Regions from separate parts of the Thalassotalea sp. HSM 43 genome, predicted to be linked through region 4. Evidence: predicted binding sites of a transcription regulator. Region 4 holds the regulator's gene; each other region holds the start of a gene.
What was found. Region 4 encodes FNR, which switches genes on or off when oxygen is low (the NO sensors DNR and NnrR bind a similar motif). Its sites were predicted from a motif close to TTGATCTAGATCAA; they were not measured.

Region 1 (5,604 bases), 1.3 Mb from region 4:
GCCATGGAAAAACCAGCGTTTTGCCAAAACTTAAGCAATGGCGCATTGACGCCAAAACTTGAACATAAAAAATCAAAGCTTTGGTTGCGGCTGTAATCAAGGCATTTGCCCAGCAGATCCGCGCCAATACCTCGATTTTGCCAACGCGGCAGCACCGCAATGCGAACAATGCGTAAATAACGGTATTTGAATGCTTGTTCGAAACCGCCATGCGCCAACAAAGATTGCGGTAATAAATGCCCCTTAGGTCGACGCTTGCCTAGTTTGATTTGCCTAATTAGTGCATCATCGAGCTCGCCTTCAGCCAACATCAAACTAACACCACACACCAGATTATCGGCTTTTACCACCAATAAATGAACGTGTTCATCATCAAGCAAAAGCTTTAAATCGCTGGGTTTGGTTTGATAGTGTGCGCAAACCAACAAAGAGAATATCTGACTCAACAGCTCATCATCTTGATACAACTGTTTGGCTTGATATTGGTGGTAAGTTAATTCAGTAAAATCGTCTGCTACCTCTGGCAATGTTGCCGCCAATAGAAAGCTATCAAAGCTGAACCTTTCCAACATGTCGTCGTCACGCCAACGAATCGGTTGTTGCATATGCAAATGACGATGTTGCGGTTTTTGTTGTCTCAATAGCGCCATAAATTTTTGACTGAATCCCCTACCCGCGCCTTCATAACCATGTATGGTTGAAGCAAACACGATACGATGATAATCCGCCAGTAGCTGCACAAGTAGAGGCACCGGGATCCCTGCAGCCTCATCCACTAACACCATTGCGGCGGACACTTTTTGCTTGAGCAACACATCGACGGGAATAAATTCAATGCGGCTATCACCATATTCAATGCCGTGTTGCTTTTGCCGTGCATCAGGTAAATGCTGCTTAAGCTGTTGATAAAATATTTGCAAACTGTCTGGGTGAGGTGCGGTTACAACAATGTGTTTATCGCCCTTGGTCAATATCTTGGCAGCGGCGATGGCTAACGCGGTGGATTTACCGCGACCGCGATCGGCGCTGATCACTAACGGCCTATCTCGATGTCCAAGCAGTACCTGTTCAATGGCATTGACGGCGTCGACTTGCTCTTCGGTTTTACAATCAAAGGGCAACTTAACCGGCGTTGTTTTGGGGGTGTTAGACGCAGGTGTAGGATGACAATTAGCCCGCAGTTTATCGATATCTAGGGTTTGATGCTGTGCAATCACGTCGATATCAGAAAACCTTGCCGAAATAGCCAGCATTCTTTTTAAAAACAAGCTATTACTGACTTGTTCAGCAGACAAAAAGACAACGCTCAACGCGCCTTTAACTAAGGTTCCTGATAACGCAGCAAACGCATCAACATGAAACGGTGTCGTTAATGACGGATCTGTATTGCACATATCTTGGCAAGCGCTTATGCCGCCACCGTTAAACCATAAATAGCCATACTCTCGCCCCAGTTGATGGCGATAGTTTTTACTGTCCGCATTGTTATTTTGTTTTTGGTTTTGTTTGTTGTTTTGCTTAGTGTTTTGGCTGTCATTTTCAGGCGCGTTTAAATTAAAACGTAAAACCTGTTCGGAGTTGACTAAGTCATCAACAATCGCCAACGTTTGTTGCAACCAAACCTGCTCACCGACACAAATCAATACACCACGCTGTTCGCTGGCTTTTAGATTTATTATTTTTTCGGCGATATATCGTTGCACAGTGATAATCCTAAGCCATTATCAAATAAAGAATATTTTGCATTCTAGCAAACCCACAGAGCATTTAGAATTTTTCATATTTTATTGGCCCATAAGTGGCTAACTTTTTTCGGTGAACTAAACTAATTAGATGATCAAGATCAAGTTTTAAGCAACTTGTTTACATTTAAATCAGATAACTGTTTACAATTGCTTAACAATTCAAACAACTGAGCAGCGCTATGACTGAACATATCGATATTGAAAATCAGAAGAAAGATGAGCGTAATACCTTTATCTTTTTAGCGGTTTTTCTAGCACCGATTTTATCTGTCGCCATCGTTGGTGGCTTGGGTTTTGCGATTTGGATAAGCCAAATAATTTTTGGTCCTCCAGGGGTAAGCTAGATGACACAACCAAGTCGCGTTGCCGATGTTTCGCGGCGCAATTTTTTGCGTGGCCGGCAATGGATTAAACAACCTAAACTCCGACTGCCCTGGGTTATTAATGAAAAAGTCTTTCTTGATGGTTGCACTCAGTGCGGCGACTGTCTTTCCGCGTGCCCGGAAAACATTCTTGTAAAAAGTGACGATGGTTTCGTATCGGTTGATTTCAATATAGGTGAATGCACCTTTTGTGAAAAGTGTGTTGACGTCTGTGAGCAACCACTATTTAGAAGTACCGATGAGCAGGCTTGGTCTGCTCATCTCAATATAAAAGACAATTGCCTGGCTAATAACCAGATCTATTGTCAAAGCTGTAAGGATGTCTGCGACACCAGAGCGATGGAGTTTCACTATAAAAGCTCTATACCGACACCCAGCATCAATCAATCTCAGTGCACCAGTTGTGGTGCGTGTGTTAATGCATGCCCCAGCCAGTCGCTGGAGTTAATCGCGGTCTCGGAGGTAAGTGATGAGTGAGACACAAGAATACCATATTGCGAGCTTTATCAGTCAAATTGACGTCTCGCAAAAAGACGCAGCAATGCAATCCATTGCCGACACACCCGGCGCCGAAATTCATGCAAGTAATGAACAAGGCAAAGTGGTTTTTACCCTTGAGGCCGATAATCAAGGTGTGATAGGGCAACGCGCCGATCAACTCAAACTGGCACCGGGTATGCTTACCCTAGCGCCAGTTTACCATCAGTATATTGAAGAATAGGGAGCGACCATGAAACTCAATCGTCGTGAATTTATTAAAGCAAATGCGGTAGCCGTTGCTGCTGCTACGGCCGGTATCGCGGTTCCAGCCAGTGCCTCTAATTTAATCACCAGTTCAGACTTAACCAAGTTAAAGTGGGACAAAGCGCCTTGTCGTTTCTGTGGCACGGGTTGTAGTGTCAACGTCGCCACTATGGACGGTAAGGTCGTTGCGACTCATGGTGATATTAAATCGCCGGTGAATAAAGGCCTTAACTGTGTGAAAGGTTACTTCCTGTCTAAAATCATGTACGGCAAAGACCGTTTGACTCAGCCATTGCTGAGAATGAAAAATGGCAAGTACGACAAAAATGGTGATTTTACCCCTATCGAATGGGATCAAGCCTTCGATATTATGGCGGAAAAAGCCAAAGCAGCGCTGAAGAAAAATGGCGAGAACGGTGTCGGTATGTTCGGCTCCGGACAGTGGACCATTATGGAAGGTTACGCCGCTGCAAAATTGTATAAGGCAGGTTTCCGCTCCAACAACATTGACCCGAATGCCCGTCACTGTATGGCATCTGCGGTTGTTGGCTTTATGCGTACCTTTGGTATTGATGAGCCGATGGGTTGTTATGATGATATTGAAAACGCCGATGCCTTCGTTCTGTGGGGCTCAAATATGGCGGAAATGCACCCTATCCTTTGGACTCGAGTGACCGACCGTCGTTTAAGTGCACCGCATGTTAAAGTCGCTGTACTGTCTACTTTTGAGCATCGCAGCTTTGAACTTGCAGATAATGGCATGGTGTTTGTTCCACAAACTGACTTAGCGATTCTTAACTATATCGCCCATTACATTATTGAAACCGATCGCGTAAACAAAGACTTTGTTAATAAACATACCAATTTTAAAATTGGTAATGCGGATATCGGTTATGGCTTACGTCCAGAGCATCCGCTAGAGAAAAAAGCCAAAAATGCCACAAAAGCTGGTGGCTCAAAACCAATTACGTTTGACGAATATGCTAAGTTCGTTAGCAAGTATACCGCCGAGTATGTATCGAAGCTATCAGGTGTCTCTGTCGACAAGTTAAAAGAATTAGCTGAGATGTATGCTGATCCAAATACCAAGGTTACTTCGTTTTGGACTATGGGCTTCAATCAACATACCCGTGGTGTTTGGGCAAATAACTTGGTTTACAACATCCATTTGTTAACCGGTAAGATTTCCACTCCGGGTAATAGCCCGTTTTCACTGACCGGCCAACCATCGGCGTGTGGTACGGCACGTGAAGTTGGTACCTTCGCGCATCGATTGCCAGCAGATATGGTTGTAAATAACCCTGATCATCGTAAAAAAGCCGAGAAACTTTGGAAACTGCCTCCGGGCACCATCAACCCTGAACTGGGTTATCATGCGGTATTGCAAAACCGTATGCTTAAAGATGGTAAAACCAACTTTTATTGGGTTCAGGTAAACAACAACATGCAAGCGGCAGCGAACATGAATGAGGAAGGTTACCCTGGCTATCGTAACCCAGACAACTTTATTGTGGTGTCAGACCCCTACCCAACGGTAACTGCGCAAGCAGCGGATTTGATACTACCAACGGCAATGTGGGTAGAAAAAGAAGGTGGCTATGGTAATGCCGAGCGCCGTACCCAATTGTGGTATCAACAAGTACCACCACCTGAAGGTGCCCACTCTGACTTATGGCAGCTGGTCGAGTTTTCCAAACGCTTTAAAGTGGAAGAGGTATGGCCGGCAGATTTGATTGCCAAGCAACCTGAGGTGAAAGGTAAAACGCTATTTGACGTATTGTTTGCTAATGGTCAAGTGGATAAGTTTAAACTGGATGAGATCCCTGATGACCGACTTAATGACGAAGCACGTTACTTTGGCTTCTACCTGCAAAAAGGCTTGTTTGAAGAGTATGCGTCATTTGGCCGTGGTAAGGCTCATGATTTAGCACCATTTGAACGATACCATGAGGAGCGCGGTTTGCGTTGGCCTGTGGTTAACGGCAAAGAGACGTTGTGGCGTTTCAAAGAAGGCAGTGACCCATACGTTGAAGCGGGTACTGACTTCCAATTTTATGGTCACAAAGACGGCAAAGCCATTATCTTCGCCCTACCGTACGAGCCACCAGCGGAAGTACCTGATGGTGAATTTGATTTATGGTTATCAACTGGACGAGTGCTTGAGCATTGGCATTCAGGCTCGATGACCCAACGTGTTCCTGAACTGTATAAAGCGGTACCAGATGCCGTGGTGTATATGCATCCAGAAGATGCGCAAAAACGCGGGTTCCGTCGTGGCGACTTGGTAAAAATCGTGTCTCGACGTGGTGAAGTGCAAACCCGAGTTGAAACCCGAGGTCGTAATAAACCGCCAGTTGGTTTGGTATTCATGCCGTGGTTTGATGCAAGTCGTTTGGTCAACAAGGTTACCTTGGATGCCACCGACCCAATGTCAAAAGAAACCGACTTTAAAAAATGCGCTGTTCGCATCGAGAAGGCTTAAGGAGGCAGTATGAAACGTTCAAAACTCACGTTCACCGGCTTAGGCTGCGTATTGGCTTTTTTGGCCTTATTTGCAACCGCCAATGAAATAGCAACGTTGCGAGACGCAACCGCTCTTGACACTCAACAAAAGCCTGAGATTATTCCAAAGGTTAACAACGATGATGTCAGACGCAGTCGTGCCTATCCGATGCAACCGCCATTAATACCGCACAAAATTGACAACTATCAAGTCGATCTTAACGTCAATA
Region 2 (5,604 bases), 740 kb from region 4:
CTGCTCAATGTGCTCACACAAGGTCACTCCAGGTAAGCCAAGGTCGTGTTGCGCATAATTTAATTCGATATCGCCATTGACCTGTAAACGCATAGGGTTTAAGTAGGTGGTGACATTATTTTGTAGGTGCTGTTGACTTAAATCGTCGATATTGGCGAGTTTTAACAAACCCAGATAGGCCACTTCATGGGATTGACTGTCTTTACTGCCACCGCATTCAATGGTGATGGCTTCACAACCAAAGTCTTGCTCCATTAATGCACCTAAACGAATTTGTGATAAAACCAATGAGTGACAAAATACTGCGGTAAGTGATAATGCCATTTCGTTTTTCATAATGGACACGGCAAACGCTGGGCTAAAGCCTGAGGTGTTATGTAAGTCCACCACCAATTCAGGGTTTACTTGCCGTATCGCCTTATCGATAAGGTTGGCACGATGATAATAACCGCTAGTCTCGGTGCTATTGCCAAAACAGCGATTTAGATCCAAGCCGTCTGCCAAATAACGATGGCTAAAATTTGGCGTCGCGCTTGCTGCTTCAATACTGCAGATAATAAATCGCAAATTGGTTGTTGGTCGTTCGCTGGCCTTTAAATTGGTTAGGTAACGGTGTGTGGCAATAAGGCCAGACGGTTCATTGCCATGAATAAGCGTTGTGATGACGCGAGTGCGCTGTTGGTCTTTGCCTGAAACATCAATTATCGTTGGCGCATATAGGCTCAATAAAAACTGTTCATAGTCGGATTTTAGCGCGTCTATGTCAGGATCTTTTAGATAGCAAAGCTCATTAAAGTCTATTGCCATGGTCGCTCCCACTGGCACAAGTTGTTGCCACTTTGATAGTTGCGTTGATAAGCCAATACCATCGCCTTTAATGCCGCATCGTTACTCATTGTTTGTCGATAGTGCTGCAACGTTTGTCGTTGCCATCGAGCACCGGTTAACCCGCTATCTAAACGTTGCTCGATAATGGACATAAAATAATTGCTTTCATCGGCGCTAATACCAATACGTCTTAGTCCTTTACGTGCCGTGGTTAACATCGACTCGATAACCTGTTCAATCGACACGGTTTGCAATTGATACTTGTGATGTAACGGCCATAATATTTTCGCATCAAGCCCAAATTGTGCGGCACGATAGAAATTATGTTCGGCGTATTTAAATGGCATTAGGGCAATAATCTCATCGACATCATCAGCCAAGCCTTCTGCTAAACCAATCGCTAAGGCGGCATTGGCGAGCATATCATCCACCGTAGGGCCGGAGGCGATGGCGCGAAATTCAATGCGCATATGACCGTTATTATGATGATCATAAACCGGTCTATGCCATGGCCAAAGCGTGCCCATATGCAAACCAAGCTCAGCTAATTTAGGTAAATGCTGTGGTGAACCATTTATCGGTTCAGAGGCGTCGCGCAGAGGAATAATCGGCGGGTATAAGGCGACCGCTTCAGCAAATAGATCCCAAACATTGTTGCGCAGCCAACCGTAACCGTAACTGACTCGAGCCGGCTCGTTTGGTAATAAGGCATTGTTATGACGTACATCAATGGACTGCTTAAATAAGGCGATGCGGGTTTCATCCCACAATTGTCGCCCTAAAAATGTCGGCGAGTTGGCACTGATTGCGGTAACTAACGGCAGGGTTAATTGCGCCGCATTAAACACTCGGGTAAAACGCTCTGGTGATGTCATCAAATGAATTTGTAATGAGGTATTGGCACCTTCTGCACTTATATCGGCTAAGCGCATATCTAATGGCTCATCACCATTAATTTTAATGTGAAAGTCGCTACCGCGTTGGCTCATCAATTGTCGAGATAAGCAATGGTAGCGACCCAAAGGTGTCATCCATTGAGCACATAAGTCGCTGTCATTTAAGGTTGGTAATATACCGATAGGCAAGGCGCTGATACCGAGCTGCTTATTGACCTCGGCAAGATTGGCGAGCTTTTGTTGTAACTCATCTTTTAGGTGAAACAGAGGGGTTTTATCGAGATCGAATGCCGATAAATTGATCTCTAAATTATATTGATTCAATTCATATTGGCATTGCGGATCAGACAGTTTTTGCAATACCGCTTGATTACTTGGACTCGCCTGAGCGTTTTCATCAATTAAGTACAGCTCAAGCTCTGCGCCAAGTTTATGACGTTGTTGGCCAAAGTTTGGCGTAGCCAGAATGTCTTTTAATTGATCCAGTTGACGATACAGCTCGAGCCTGAATTGTTCAAAATCCTGGCGTTGAAAAGTGGTGTTAGGTACATTTTGTCCCATAGCAAGCCCTCGCTGTTTTACAGACTTTAGCTTGCCAATAATTATGCGTCTAAATATTGATTAACATCAAGTTAACAGCAGTTTACTTGCAAATAAACCAGCGCTAGTTGTGCTAATTAGAGGGATAACAGCGGCTGATCAGACTTTGTATGGTGGCAGGTCAAAAGCGGCGACTTTTTTGCTGTGCATGATTAACGTACCTGCATAAGCGCTTTCACCGTCACCGCTGAACTCAAATAAGTATTCAGCGTGAATGTACAAACCTTGGCGTTTTGAGAAACGAATGCGGGTTTTGGTACGAGCAATACTGATAAACTGCAAGCCATGTTGCTCGCAGTATTGTTGACATTTATTGCGCGCTATTTCGGCGATTTCTCGACTAAACCAAATGTACCAAACCAGTAAGAACAGGCCTAGAAGTAAATAAATGTCAGACAATACCATGTGATGCGTTACTCTTTTGTTGCCATTAAAATGGGTTATTTCTTATTTTGAACGGCGGCAAAAATGGCACCGATAGCGTTAACCAAATTGTCACTGCGTTGTGGCGAACGCAGACATTGTAATACATATGGGCGAATTGTTGGGATTGCAACAAGGTCTTGAAAAACAGCTGAAAATACATCTTGTTCGAGATGGCTGCTGACGTTTTCCAGATACTGCAATAAACGCTCGTTGTCCGCGAGTAGACCCCAGGCTTTGCCGGTAAAGGTTAACAATAAATTCAAATCATTACTGACATCGGCAGCTAAAATACGTTGCGCTAAAGCGATTACTTGTGGGTGTTGGTTATGATCACTCACTGCTCTGAGCAAATCGGCAAGACGTTGTACATTGACGTCACTGCGGTCTAGCTCGTTATTGGCTTGTTCGATAAAGGCCTGTAATAAATGAATATCAAATTGCTGGTTTTCTAATGCCGAGCATAACGGTGTAAGCACCTCGCTTGGCAATTTGTTTAACGCATTGATAAGCAATTGGCTGTTGTTATTGTCGTTAATACGAGCGGCAAAATCACATATGCCTTGTACCGCAACACCTTGCCATTCTGCAAAACCAAGTTTGCCAGACATGTACAACTGACAATGTTCATAATATTGCGAGGCACTCTGTTTTAAGTCGCGCTTCACCACCGCATTAAGCGAAGCAAGCTTGTATTGTGTTGGGGTAAAGTTGTAAGGGTTAGCCTGTAACAACTCTTCCTGTTTTTCACTTGGATCTTGCGTTAGATCCTTGCCCAAGGCATCGAGAATGATGGCTAAATAATGATTTCGGGAACCTTGATTTAATAAACCACGTTCATCCAGCGGTAATTTCACAAACCAAATGTATGGTGTGGTTTGCGCTTTTTGCCAAAACACCAAGGCAAACATGGCATGACCCTGTATTGGGAACGGATAGGGTTGCATCGCTTGTTCCACTTTTTCAAAGTCTTGCTTACTCATTTTGCTGACTTTGCGACCCAAATCATAGATTCGATATTGGCAGCCACTTAATTGCAATAATTCAGAAATGGTATCAATGGTGTCTTTTTTGGTGGATGATTGTTCGCTCATACAGCCCTACAGGATAATCAAAGTTTACGTTTTTAATTTCAATGCCGCGCATTATAATAAATGCCCTGTATAAATAACAGCAAAGAACCACTTGATAAGCGAATGACCGACCTATTTGATAAACAACAGCTTGATGAGCAAAACCAAGCGGTAGACGAAGATGCACCAAAACTCGATATCCTCTATCAGGATGAATATCTGGTGGCCGTTAATAAACCGAGCGGCTTATTCGTGCATCGCTCCTACCTGGACCGTGACCAAAAATACTTTGCCTTACAGTTGGTACGTGATTTGGTTGGCCAATACGTATATCCATTGCATCGCTTAGACCGGCCGACTTCTGGGGTGTTGCTGTTTGCACTTGATCAACAGACCGCCCGTTTAATGGGGCAGGCGTTCATGGACAAGAAAATGGACAAGCAATATCTCGCCGTAAGTCGAGGTCATGCGCCGCAAAGTGGTCATATCGATTATCCGTTGAAAGAGAAGCTGGATAAGATTGGCGATAAGTACGCCAATGCAGAGGCGGCGGAAAAACAGGCACAAACAGACTTTCGTCGATTAGCCACTGCAACCTTAGATATTGCTGTAGGCAAGTACCCTAGTGTGCGATATTCTTTGCTTGAATTAAGCCCGCATACTGGCAGACGTCATCAAATTCGTCGCCACCTAGCTCACCTTCGACATCCCATCATTGGCGATATCAACTATGGCGATAACAAACAAAACCCATTTTTTCGTGAGCATTTTGCCATTAACCGCCTGATGTTGCATGCCAAAGTATTGTCGTTTGAGCACCCACACAGTAAGCAGTTAGTGACGATTGAAGCACCACTTGATGAGCAATGGCGAAAACTTTTTGTTGAACTGGACTGGCTGTCTTTCTTTTAAGGCGATATACGTGTCGCATTGCGGCCTTCGATAGTCTTTTGCAGAACAAATTAAGTCTTTGTTATTGAGTTATTTTTCCATATACTAAATTCATAACTCACAATAAACGAACCTAATATGCAATATCAAACGCCGTTAAGTCATTTTCTTGGCCACGCTCAAGAGCGTCCACAGCAAATATTTTTGCATCAACCTGTCAAAGGCGAATATCGTGAATTCAGCTTCGCCGAAACCGAGCGACAAGCCCGCATAATCGCCACCTTTTTACATGCTCAAGGGTACCAAAAGGGCGATCGCATCGGCATTTTGTCGAAAAACTGCGCTCAGTGGTTTATTGCTGATTTGGCTATTATGATGGCTGGCATGATCAGCGTGCCAATCTACGCGACGGCAGGTGCGAGCACCATTACCTATGTGGCTGAGCATTCTGATATGCGAGCCTTGTTTATTGGTCCTTTAGATGATGCAAAAGCAGTAAAAGCGGCCAAAGCGGAAGAGTGTCATACCATTTCATTTGGTGAGTGCTACAACAATGGTGTCGATTGTGATTTTGACGTCGATGCCATTTTACAAGAGCATCAGCCATTGGCAGAATTGCACCAAGCCGATATTGAAGACACCATGTCGATAGTTTACACATCGGGCACAACCGGTGCACCAAAAGGTGCGGTAATAAGTTACAAAAACCTAGCCTCTGCAGGGCAAGGAACGATTAAAGTTATTAATGCCAATAAAGATGATCGTGTGGTGTCATATTTGCCTTTAGCGCATATCACCGAACGCTGTGTGATTGAGATGACGGCAATAGAAAAAGGCTTTGCGGTTTATTTTGTTGAGTCGTTGGATACCTTTATTGAAAACGTAAAATATTG
Region 3 (5,604 bases), 1.3 Mb from region 4:
TGGCTTGATAGGTAACGGCGGCTGAAATACCACCAAATAAGGTTCGTCCTTGCGACCAGGATTTATCAACTTGAATCGTCGCTTTATCTGCACCATTTGCCAACTGTTGTTGAACGGCGCTTAAAATGTCATCTATGTGCATGATTGAGTTATACTTATTATCAGACCCGAGTGGTCTTACCAGTAAAGTTAACTCATTTTAGGAATGTTGTTTGATAAAATCAATCGATTGTTGATTAAATTGTTTTGGTTGCTCGACATTACAGACGTGACCACAGTCTTCAATTTCCACCAAATGACTCTGTTGATGGCGCGCAACAATGTCGCGAACAGGGCGTAAAAACATATAGTCATTCTGCCCCATTAAATACAAAGTTGGCTTACCGCTTTCATGTTCGCGATAATACTTCATCAGCGGATTAACATCTGCTGCCAGTTTAAACCAACGTTTAAATTCTTTCTGGCATAACTTTTTCGCATCGTTAATAAACATATGGCGCGATTCTTTTTGCCCTTTCTGCGGCATTAGAATAAATGCGAACAAACGATACAACCACATGTATGGCATAACATGTTTGAAAAAATCACCGAGTTTAACCAAGGTGTTTGAGCGATAATCAAAACGCGTAACAGCGCCGCCCAAGACCATAGACTTAACCCGACTTGGGGCTAACTCCGCCAATTTGTGAATTAATATGGTCCCCAGCGAGATGCCAACGAAATGAGCCGTGCGTATTTTCAGGTGATCAAGTACATGAATGATATCTTGGGTGACATCTTTGAAGGTGTAGCCTTTGGTCAACAATTGTCGAATCGTTACCGGTGCCGAACGGCCATGCCCACGCAAATCAATAAACAACAAATTGAAATGTTGTTTATATTCTTTTAATTGTTTGAACCATATAGATGAGCTGCCACCAGCACCATGCACGAAAACAACCCATTCGTCAGAATTGGGGTTTAAAATGGTTTTATGAAAAAGTAATGAATTTGCCGACATCGAGTTACTACAAAAAAACGCTCACTGAACTTCGTGAGCGTTAGATTCTCGCACGCTGGCGTACAGTTGTAAACTGAAATCGCCTACCATTAAGCGATGTTAAAATTTGCCAAGCATGGGTCAATTACCACGCGGGTTGATGACGATTAGGGTTGCTGTTACTGCGCCACCACATTTGCTGCATTGATACACACCACATATAAGCTGAGGCGATGGTATAACCGACACCACCGATAATCGTTAACCAAGCAAAGTGAGGGTTTATTTTCGTCAGCCACCAAGACAACACATCGATAATTAAGAACGCAAATGGCGTGCTAATTGCGACTACTTTTAGCCAATTTGGAATCCCAACCGCTAAAGAAAAAATAAGACCAACAAAAAAGAAGATAAAGGCAATACCAAACAAATGAATGTGAGATACCCGAGTTAAAGAATCTATGCTCGCACCGTTATCGACTTGCGCGACCGGCAACACGCCTTGATATTGGTTAAAATCAGGTAAGCCTGGAATAACGCCATGGCATTGTGTGCAATTGTTGGCAAAGTGAGCGGCAATTTTGCTGTCCCACTGAGTTTCACTGGCGCCCTCTCTTACCCATTTAATGATATCTTGGCGCACGACTCGGTCGGCTTTATCTTGCATAGAGCCATTTAGTTTATTTTCCAATTTACTGCTTTTGCGATCGCCATAGTAACTATAAACAATATCATCAACAGATAAGCCAAATTTGCCATCGGCCATGCCATGGGTCAATAGTATTTGCCCGCCGGCAACCATGAGCCCTATGCCTATCACCAATAAGTAGCCGGTAAAAAGAGCTTTTAAACCAAGTGCAATAGACGGCAAATTTAACACCGCTTGCGTTGCCTTGGTGCTGTCTGTGTTTATCATAATATTTTCCTCGTGAAGTTAATTTCATTAAGTCCTTTACCTAGGTTTGTTAACAAAGGGGTTAATGAAATTAGTGGGAAAATATTGCCTTAATTAGCCTTTAAGCCAGCTCACTAACTTTCCACCAAGACCAAAAAATCGTCTTAGCATTGGCCTGTTCATCGCCTTCATCTGTTGATACCAAAGATCCATTGTGGTCATAAATTCAGCCATTTGTTGAAATTGCTGTTGCACATAATCAGGGGTATCAGATTCACTTTTCGCTTGTGTCTGTAATTGCTGCAATAGCTCAATGGTGGGGTCAATTTCCCGTTTCTTGCGCTGCTCTGCCAACACCAACATCATGTCCCAACAATCTTTAACTGCTTCAAAATAATCTCGGCGATCACCAAGTTTTTGCGTCATATTAACCAAGCCGAGAGCTTGCAATTCTTTTAAGCTGTTACTGACATTAGAACGGGCTACACCAAGGATTTGGCAAATTTGTTCGGCATTTAAAGGCGATTCAGACAACACCAACAGGGCAAATATTTGTGCCACGGTGCGATTTACGCCCCAACGAGAGCCCATCTCTCCCCAATGAATGATGAACTTTTCCATAGACGGTGTAAGTTTCATAATTTGACCTTTCATTTATTTCTGTCCTTACAGAAATTACTATAATTTAAAAATTGATCTAGATCAAATAATAACCGCCGTAATCAGAATTTTGTCGGCTTAGCTTTTATCAAACCGCGTTATTGCGATATCCAATCGCGCTATAGCTAAGCACAAAATAGCATCAACAAACCGCTGACTTTTTAAACCGCAAAATATAAGCTAAGTTATAGAAAGCTAAGAAAAATAATCGACTATAAGAAGAGAAGGGAAATAGCATGCTGACTTTGGTTATCTCGTGCCCAGACACTATTGGTATCGTTGCCAAAGTGAGTCATTTTATTGCCAGTAATAATGGTTCGGTTATGGAATCTAATCACCATACTGATATTGAAGAGCGTTGGTTTTATATGCGCAATGTGATCAACACCAGTAAAATGAATATTTCTCAAGCCCAGTTTGAACAACAATTTGCAGCTATTGCTGAAGAATTTTCCATGCAATGGCATGTCAGAGACATGAATGAAAAGCAAAAAGTGGTGTTGTTTGCCAGTCATACCTCACATTGTCTTGCTGATATTCTGCACCGTTGGCATAGTGGCGAATTAGATTGCGACATCGCCGCAGTGATTTCCAACCATCAAAACCTTGAGTCTTTGGTACGTTTCTACCAGATCCCTTTTCATCACATAACCATGACTGCCGATACGAAGGCCGATGCGTTTGCCAACATTGATAAACTGCTTAATGAATACCAGGCTGACACCATTGTCTTAGCTCGGTTTATGCAAATCATTCCTGAAGCAATGTGTCATAAATATCACGGTCGACTTATCAATATTCACCATAGCTTTTTACCATCATTTATTGGCGCAAACCCATATCAAAAAGCCCATGATCGCGGCGTAAAATTAATCGGTGCGACCTGCCATTATGTCACCGCGGACTTAGACGAAGGCCCAATTATTGAACAAGAAGTGATCAGGGTAAATCACAGTTGTGATAAACACGATTTGATTCGCTTAGGTAAAGACGTCGAGCAAATGGCATTGGCTCGTGGCCTCAGATACCACTTGCAAGATAGAGTGATTATCCGCGGCAATAAGACCATAGTCTTTTAATGTTTTACTGTACCGGCTCGAGCTAATATAAACGAGAGAATAAACCAATAGAATATAACCAAGAGAATATAACCAAGAGAATATATGAATAGGATTGCTCACTGCTTGCTGTTATCCGCTATTGTCTATTCAACTTGCTCAATAGCATCCGAGCAACAGCACGATAACATGAACATGGACATGGACATGGACATGAACATGGATATGAACATGGATATGAGTCAAGCCGTTGCGCCAATCAGTGTTATGGGCAGTCATATCCATAAAAAAGGCCATTGGATGGTGTCATATCGTTACATGACCATGGATATGCAAGACTTGCAGTTAGGAAAGGACCCAATTTCATCTGATTACGCGCTCGAGTCCTATATGATGGTGCCAGATGAAATGAGCATGGATATGCATATGTTCGGTGCCATGTATGGTTATTCAGATGATTTGACCTTGATGGTGACGGCAAACTTTATCGATCAGGAGATGACTTCGCTGATGCGGCCTATGATGGGCATGATGGCTACTTACCAAAAGCCAGTAAGTATTACTGCGAATACGCCTATGTATGACGGCATGATGCCTGCAATGGCAACAGAGGTTGAGATGAGCAGTGATGGTTTAGCCGATGTTCATATCCGTGCCATGTACCGCACTTATACTTCGACAAAAGTTGATAGCCATATCAGTCTTGGTGTTGGCTTGCCTGTTGGTGATATTGACCAATCGCGGACGAATATGATGGGCGACAAAGTCATTATGGGCTACCCAATGCAAATCGGTAGTGAAACAACCGATCTTTTAGCTACCTACACTATCAAATTTAGTGAAAATAGTTATCAGTTAGGCGCACAATTTAACTACCAAACAGCGCTAGATGAAAATGATGCTAATTACGAACCTGGTGATCAATTGCAAGTTCACAGTTGGGTAAGCTTTTTATTTGATAACAATCTCAATGTCAGCATGCGCATAAGCTTTACCGACATAGATAATTATTCTGGCCGTGACGACAGGTTAAACCCCATGATGTCACCGGTTGCCGACGTCAACATGCGTGGCGCAAAAATATGGGATTGGGCCATAGGCACCAGTTATCGCTTTAGTAATCCAACACTTATGGGTAACAGTTTATCTTTTGAATACAGTGAACCATTAGAAGAAGATTTCGATGGTGTGCAATTGCAAACGTCAAAACAAATCACCTTTGCCTGGCAATACATGTTTTAAGGAAAAGAAGCGGCGATATAGCGACGTAAATAGCAGTTTGTAAAGCAACCATTTTAACTATCAATATTTCGCTCTGATGCTTTAGCGTGAATGCTGTTCTTGGTCTACAGTTAAATTGAAGGCCAGTACCGCACAACAATAACCGCTACGGAGGGCAATGCCCATGAAGTCAAATTTTCCTCTGACTTTTTTACTTATTCTCACCTGCTTATTCACCAACGTGGCACTAGCGAAGAAGAACAACCTAAATACTGAAATACTCTATCCACAAGACGATATGGTCAATGCCTATAATCAGCTGAAAACGGTGTCTGTATTTAATGAATGGAATAGTTTCATTGAAGCGACATCACAAGTGACAACAGAGCCTGTATTTGATGTCGACTTTCAAACATCGCAAGTTGTTATCGTTGATTGGGGCCCTAAACCAAATAGTGCCTATCAGCTAAAGATTACCGGCATCAAAGAACGCGAACTATATATTCAAGTTAATGTGGTTTACAGCCAGACGTTATCCAATGAAGAATGTAATTTTCCGTCAGCAATAGTCAGACCTTTAGCACTAATCAAAATTGACAGTAAAAAGCCTGTTGTTATACGCGAGCACTACCAAGAGAACCGCTGTAAGCTCCCCAAACAATCACCATCTAAACCAAAACAAAAAAGTGGTCATTAACGCAGTACAAGTTAATTAGGTCTTATTTAGTCCCTTGCGCTTCATCGATACAGTTGGTGCGCACCGATTTAAGGCCATTAACACAGACTAAATC
Region 4 (5,604 bases):
CTAACCGGTGAGCACGCCCCCGTTGCCAAGGGGTTAGGTGCGACCGTTTTTGCCGGTACGGTTAACGGTGATGGCAATATCAATATTGAAATCAATAAAACCAATTCAGACAGTTTTTTGACCAACCTGATTCGACTCAGTGAGAACGCGCAAGCTCATAAACCTGCTATTGCGCAATTATCAGACCGTATCGCCCAATATTTTGTCGGTATCATCTTAGTTACCGCCATAGGCACCTCGATTTTTTGGTCACAACACATGCCATCAGAAGCGTTTTGGATCACCTTGTCAGTATTGGTGGCTACCTGCCCTTGTGCGTTGTCGTTGGCAACACCAACCGCCTTAACCTGCGGCACCATCCGACTCAACCGTGACGGCATAATGATCAAGTCGGGTCACGTATTAGAGGCAATGCCGAAAGTCGATAGCATAGCGTTTGATAAGACAGGAACCTTGACCAATGGTGAATTCACCTTGATCGATTGCAAACTATTAAACGGCGATCTTGATAGCAAACACGATAGCAAACTTGATAAGAGTACGATTCTGGCCACCATAGCCGCAATGGAAAGTCATTCTGAACACCCTATTGCCAAAGCATTCGGCGCCTATCGTGATTTCAACATCAATGTCGAACAAGTCGACATTGTCCCAGGTTGTGGCATTACAGCCGTACAAAAAGACCAACAGTTGGCCATTGGTAAAGTCAACTGGATTGCCAGCTTTGCCGATGTCGATGAGCAATATAAAGATGCCCAATGCTTGCTCACCATAAACCAACAGGTGGTGGCGGTGCTCTACCTTGATGACGTAATGCGTGACGATACGGTTAACGTCATTAATGCATTACAACAAAAGCACACCGAAACTCTGTTGATCAGTGGCGATAACCAAGCTGGCGTGGATAAATTTAATCACACATTGCAACTCGATGAGCAACACCATACCTGCTCGGCACAAGATAAATTGACGATCCTTGCAGATAAACAAGCACAAGGTAAAACCGTAGCCATGGTTGGTGATGGCGTTAATGACTCGCCGGTATTTGCACAAGCGCATGTTGCGATTGCCATGGGTAGCGGTACCGAAATAGCGAAAAGCGGTGCCGACGTAATCTTGCTCAATAATAAACTGAGCAGTGTTCTCGACTTAATGACCATATCCAGTAAAACGGGTCGTATCATAAAACAGAACTTTGCCTGGGCATTTGCCTATAATGCCATAGTCTTGCCATTGGCCGTTTGTGGTTTTATTACCCCATATATGGCAGTATTAGGTATGTCAGCAAGCTCGATTATCGTCGTGACCAACTCTTTGAGATTGCTAAAATAAATTAACTTTAGGTTATTGATACATGAGCGTCATTTACATCCTAATCCCTATCGCCATCTTATTTACCGCCATTGCCATTTATCTATTCTTTTGGGCGGTAAAGTCTGAACAGTTTGATGATCTGGAAAAACAAGGTATGAGCATTTTGTTTGACGAAGAGAAAAAACAAACGCCAGGCCAAAAGCGAAGCCAAAGCCAAAGCCATAACAAAGACGCTGAGTCTCACACCGACGATAAACCGAACTCAAGCGATAATTAATGACTTTAGATTTTCTCTCTGCCCTAATGATTGGTATTGCTGGTGCTGGCCACTGTATCGCCATGTGTGGTGGCATCTCGTCTATGCTCACCACCACAGGTGATAGCTCAAATCAACTGAGAAAAGCGTTAAGCTATAACCTAGGCCGTATAGCATCTTATACCTTCTTTGGCGCTGTCGCCGGTTTTACGGGCTCCCTAGCAATAAAGTCGATAGGTATCCAAGTTTTATGGTTAAAAGTCATCGCCGCCATATTCATTATTCTACTTGGTTTGTATATCGCAAGAGTGTGGTTTGTTTTAACGCATATCGAAACGGCAGGTAAATACCTGTGGCGCTATATTCAACCTTTTGCCAAACACTTACTGCCGATAAAGAATGCTAAGCAAGCGCTATTACTCGGTGTTATTTGGGGCTGGCTGCCCTGTGGCCTAGTCTATTCAACACTTACATGGGCATTGGCTGCCGGCAGTGCCAGTCAAGGGGCGATGATCATGTTGGCGTTTGGCATCGGCACCTTGCCAGCGTTATTAGTGTTATCAACCAGTGTTCAATCGGTTACCAACCTTATAAGTTCGTTACTTTTTAAGAAAATCAGTGGCTTTTTGTTAATCGCCTATGGTGTTTATTCATTGTTTATTGCTCTAAATCAAATATTTTAGTAACCTTACGTTTACTAATGTTATTGACGCATTAACTGGATAAATATCAATTTATGGCAATCTCTATAGCACAAAACATCAAGTGCCAAAACTGCAGTATCAGCGAACTTTGCTTACCGTTTAGCTTGAATGAAAACGAACTAAATTTATTAGACGATATCATTCAACGTAAAAAACCGATTCAAAAGAATACGCAAATTTTTAAAGCTGGCGAACAACTGCAAACCTTGTACGCAATTCGTTCTGGTACCTTTAAAACCTTTATTATTTCTGAACAAGGTGAAGAGCAAATCACCGGCTTTCACTTGGCGGGCGATTTAATGGGCTTTGATGCATTAGCGTCAAGACATCACCCAAGCTTTGCTAAAGCATTGGAAACATCTATGGTGTGTGAAATCCCATTTGAGGTTCTCGATACCCTATCCAATAAGATCCCACGCTTGAAGTCGCAAATGTTAAACCTAATGAGCGATGAAATTCAGTGTAATAATGAGATGTTACTGCTACTAAACCGTAAAAATGCGGAAGAGAAACTGGCCACATTTTTAGCCAACTACGGTCGACGCTTAGGCAGTCGTCACTTGTCACCGACGCAATTTAACTTGCCTATGACCCGCAGTGAAATTGGTAACTACATTGGCTTAACCATTGAAACCATTTCTCGTTTGATGACTCGATTCCAAAAAGATGGCTTAATCAAAGTTGAAAATAAGTTGATCACCATCCTCGACAAAGACGCCCTATTCAAATTGGCTGGCTTAAATAAATAACCTGTCTTTATACCTGTAAGGTGTTGTATTGGTTGATTTAAATCAACACCTTGCGGGAAACTTCATTAACAAATTTGTAACATACCCTTTGACCAGTTAAGCTTATCTATAGCGTATTGATCTTTGCCGTCTCTGCTGGCTTTATAGCCAAGCAAGGCGCGCTACGAACCACGTTAAGGTTACGAGGCATGTTATGGAAAAATATCAAAATATACTTGCAGTTGTCGATCCCACCACAGAAGAGCAAAAGGCGTTAGCAAGAGCCTGTACCCTTGCCAAGGAAACTGGCGCCCGTATTACTGCGTTATTGGTTATTTATGATTTCTCTTACGAAATGACCACCATGCTGTCTGGAGACGAGCGAGAAGCCATGCGTGAAACCGTGGTAAATGATCGCAGCGTTTGGCTAAAAGAGATCACCGAACAGTATGAAAGCGATATGGACATTAAAGTGATTTGGCATAATCGCCCGTTTGAAGCCGTTTTATCGCAGGTACGAGACCAACAATTCGATGTGGTATTAAAAAGCACCCATGAACACCCTACATTACAATCGGTTATTTTTACCCCAACAGACTGGCACTTAATTCGTAAATGTTGGGTGCCTCTGTTATTGGTCAAAGATCATCAATGGCCAGAAGGCGGACACATACTTGCCGCCGTCAATGCTGGCAGTGAAGAAGAAGAGCATCAATCACTGAACCGTAAAATCACCGAAGAAGCACAAAATCTTGGCCGCTTGGTCAAAGCTGATGTTCACTTGGTAAACTCTTACCCGGGCACTCCGATTAATATTGCCATTGAAATTCCAGAGTTTGATGCCAACGAATACAATCAAACCATGAAAAACCACCACGCTGATGTAGTGCAGCAACACGCCGACAAATTTAATATCAGCGCTGAGTATTTGCATGTCGAAGAAGGTTTACCTGAAGATGTGATCGAAAAAGTTGCCAACCAAATCGATGCCGAATTGGTGATTTTAGGCACCGTCGGTCGCACGGGGTTATCCGCTGTACTTATAGGCAATACCGCAGAGCATGTTATCGATCGACTCAATTGTGATTTACTGGCGATAAAACCAGACGGTTATCAATCTCCGTTCCTCGAGTAACCATCTTTAACCATTGTTGAGATAATAGATTGTAGAGCTATTGAATCAGCCAGCACAGCCCGAGCAAGCGCTTGGGCTTTTTTATTGCGTTTTTAAAGACGGTTTTATTGTTGGTTATATTTCAGCTTGCATTTCGAAATTTATCGTTTGTTTTTATATTTCGTCAAAATAGGCGTCAATCTGCAAAAACGCGCAAAATAGCTTACAATTTGTAACAAAATTACGTAAAATACCGCGATTTTTTAAAACTGGTCAGTCCTCATGTAACAGCGATGTTAACAGCAGTATGACTGGCTACGCAAAAATAATGCATACATCTTCAGGAAACAAACTAATGTTTGAAAAACTATTCAAACTTGCTGAACATGGTACAAATGTTAAGCAAGAGATATTGGCGGGTTTTACTACCTTTCTAACCATGGGTTACATCATTTTTGTAAACCCAAGCATGTTAGCAATGACGGGTATGGACCAAGGCGCTGTATTCGTCGCAACCTGTTTAGCTGCGGCTATCGGCTGTCTAATTATGGGTTTTTATGCCAACTACCCTATTGCCTTAGCACCTGGCATGGGACTCAACGCATTTTTTACCTTTACCGTGGTTCTAGAGTTAGGTTATAGCTGGAATGTTGCCCTTGGTGGGGTATTTATTTCCGGTGTTATATTTACTCTTTTGAGTGCGTTTAAAGTGCGAGAATGGATCATAAATTCAATTCCGCACGCACTACGCTTTGGTATCGCCGCAGGTATTGGTATGTTTTTAGCGTTAATTGCGCTTAAAAACGCAGGCATCATCGTCGCGAGCCCTGCAACATTAGTAACCTTAGGTGATATTACCTCGTTTGGCCCTATGATGGCGGTGTTAGGCCTGTTCCTAATCGTTGGTTTGGTGAGCTTAAACGTCCATGGCGCAGTAATGATCGCGATTTTAGTGATCACTATATTAGGCCTGATGTTTGGCGATGTGCAATACACTGGCGTTATGTCAATGCCACCATCTATCGCACCAACCTTTTTGGCACTTGATATCGCTGGTGCGTTTGAAGTTGGCATGCTTAGCGTTATTTTCGCTTTCCTATTTGTTGATTTGTTTGACACCTCAGGTACCTTAGTAGCTGTTGCACAACGCGGTAAATTGCTGGATGAGAATGGTAACTTACCACGTCTTAAAAAAGCATTATTCGCTGATTCTGGTGCAACCATTGCCGGTTCATTATTTGGTACGTCAACCACCACAAGTTATGTCGAAAGTACCGCTGGTGTTGCTGCTGGTGGCCGCACAGGTTTGACCGCAGTTACCGTTGCCGTACTATTTTTACTGGCGCTTTTCTTCTCGCCACTTGCGGGTATGATCCCAGCCTATGCGACTGCTGGCGCGTTATTTTTTGTCGGTGTATTGATGGTTGGTGGTCTCGTTAATGTAAAATGGGACGATCTAATGGACGCGGTTCCAGTGGTTGTTATCTT

Region 1: napE (periplasmic nitrate reductase, NapE protein) is a predicted target of FNR. The motif match lies at 1,834-1,847, and genes of this name have one in related genera.
Region 2: E2K93_RS02100 (glutamate-cysteine ligase family protein) is a predicted target of FNR. The motif match lies at 2,342-2,355, and genes of this name have one in related genera.
Region 3: E2K93_RS04415 (GbsR/MarR family transcriptional regulator) is a predicted target of FNR. The motif match lies at 2,567-2,580, and genes of this name have one in related genera.

Annotation. Positions count from the first base shown of each region.
Region 1 is NZ_CP038493.1:1,006,021-1,011,624, forward strand. Features, by position in the region: gene E2K93_RS04100 (GNAT family N-acetyltransferase) at 1-1,703, opposite strand, end outside; gene napE (periplasmic nitrate reductase, NapE protein) at 1,925-2,089, shown strand; gene napF (ferredoxin-type protein NapF) at 2,090-2,605, shown strand; gene E2K93_RS04115 (chaperone NapD) at 2,598-2,849, shown strand; gene napA (nitrate reductase catalytic subunit NapA) at 2,859-5,354, shown strand; gene E2K93_RS04125 (nitrate reductase cytochrome c-type subunit) at 5,364-5,604, shown strand, end outside.
Region 2 is NZ_CP038493.1:466,360-471,963, reverse strand. Features, by position in the region: gene E2K93_RS02105 (succinylglutamate desuccinylase/aspartoacylase domain-containing protein) at 1-807, opposite strand, end outside; gene E2K93_RS02100 (glutamate-cysteine ligase family protein) at 798-2,285, opposite strand; gene E2K93_RS02095 (DUF3301 domain-containing protein) at 2,424-2,729, opposite strand; gene E2K93_RS02090 (DUF3549 family protein) at 2,765-3,841, opposite strand; gene truC (tRNA pseudouridine(65) synthase TruC) at 3,944-4,732, shown strand; gene E2K93_RS02080 (AMP-binding protein) at 4,850-5,604, shown strand, end outside.
Region 3 is NZ_CP038493.1:1,062,943-1,068,546, forward strand. Features, by position in the region: gene E2K93_RS04400 (acyl-CoA thioesterase) at 1-142, opposite strand, end outside; gene E2K93_RS04405 (alpha/beta fold hydrolase) at 200-1,000, opposite strand; gene E2K93_RS04410 (elongation factor-1 alpha) at 1,125-1,895, opposite strand; gene E2K93_RS04415 (GbsR/MarR family transcriptional regulator) at 1,989-2,528, opposite strand; gene purU (formyltetrahydrofolate deformylase) at 2,771-3,613, shown strand; gene E2K93_RS04425 (hypothetical protein) at 3,698-4,834, shown strand; gene E2K93_RS04430 (hypothetical protein) at 4,998-5,510, shown strand; gene E2K93_RS04435 (hypothetical protein) at 5,533-5,604, opposite strand, start outside.
Region 4 is NZ_CP038493.1:3,745,975-3,751,578, reverse strand. Features, by position in the region: gene E2K93_RS16420 (heavy metal translocating P-type ATPase) at 1-1,332, shown strand, start outside; gene ccoS (cbb3-type cytochrome oxidase assembly protein CcoS) at 1,355-1,591, shown strand; gene E2K93_RS16410 (sulfite exporter TauE/SafE family protein) at 1,591-2,253, shown strand; gene fnr (fumarate/nitrate reduction transcriptional regulator Fnr) at 2,307-3,023, shown strand; gene uspE (universal stress protein UspE) at 3,217-4,137, shown strand; gene E2K93_RS16395 (NCS2 family permease) at 4,472-5,604, shown strand, end outside.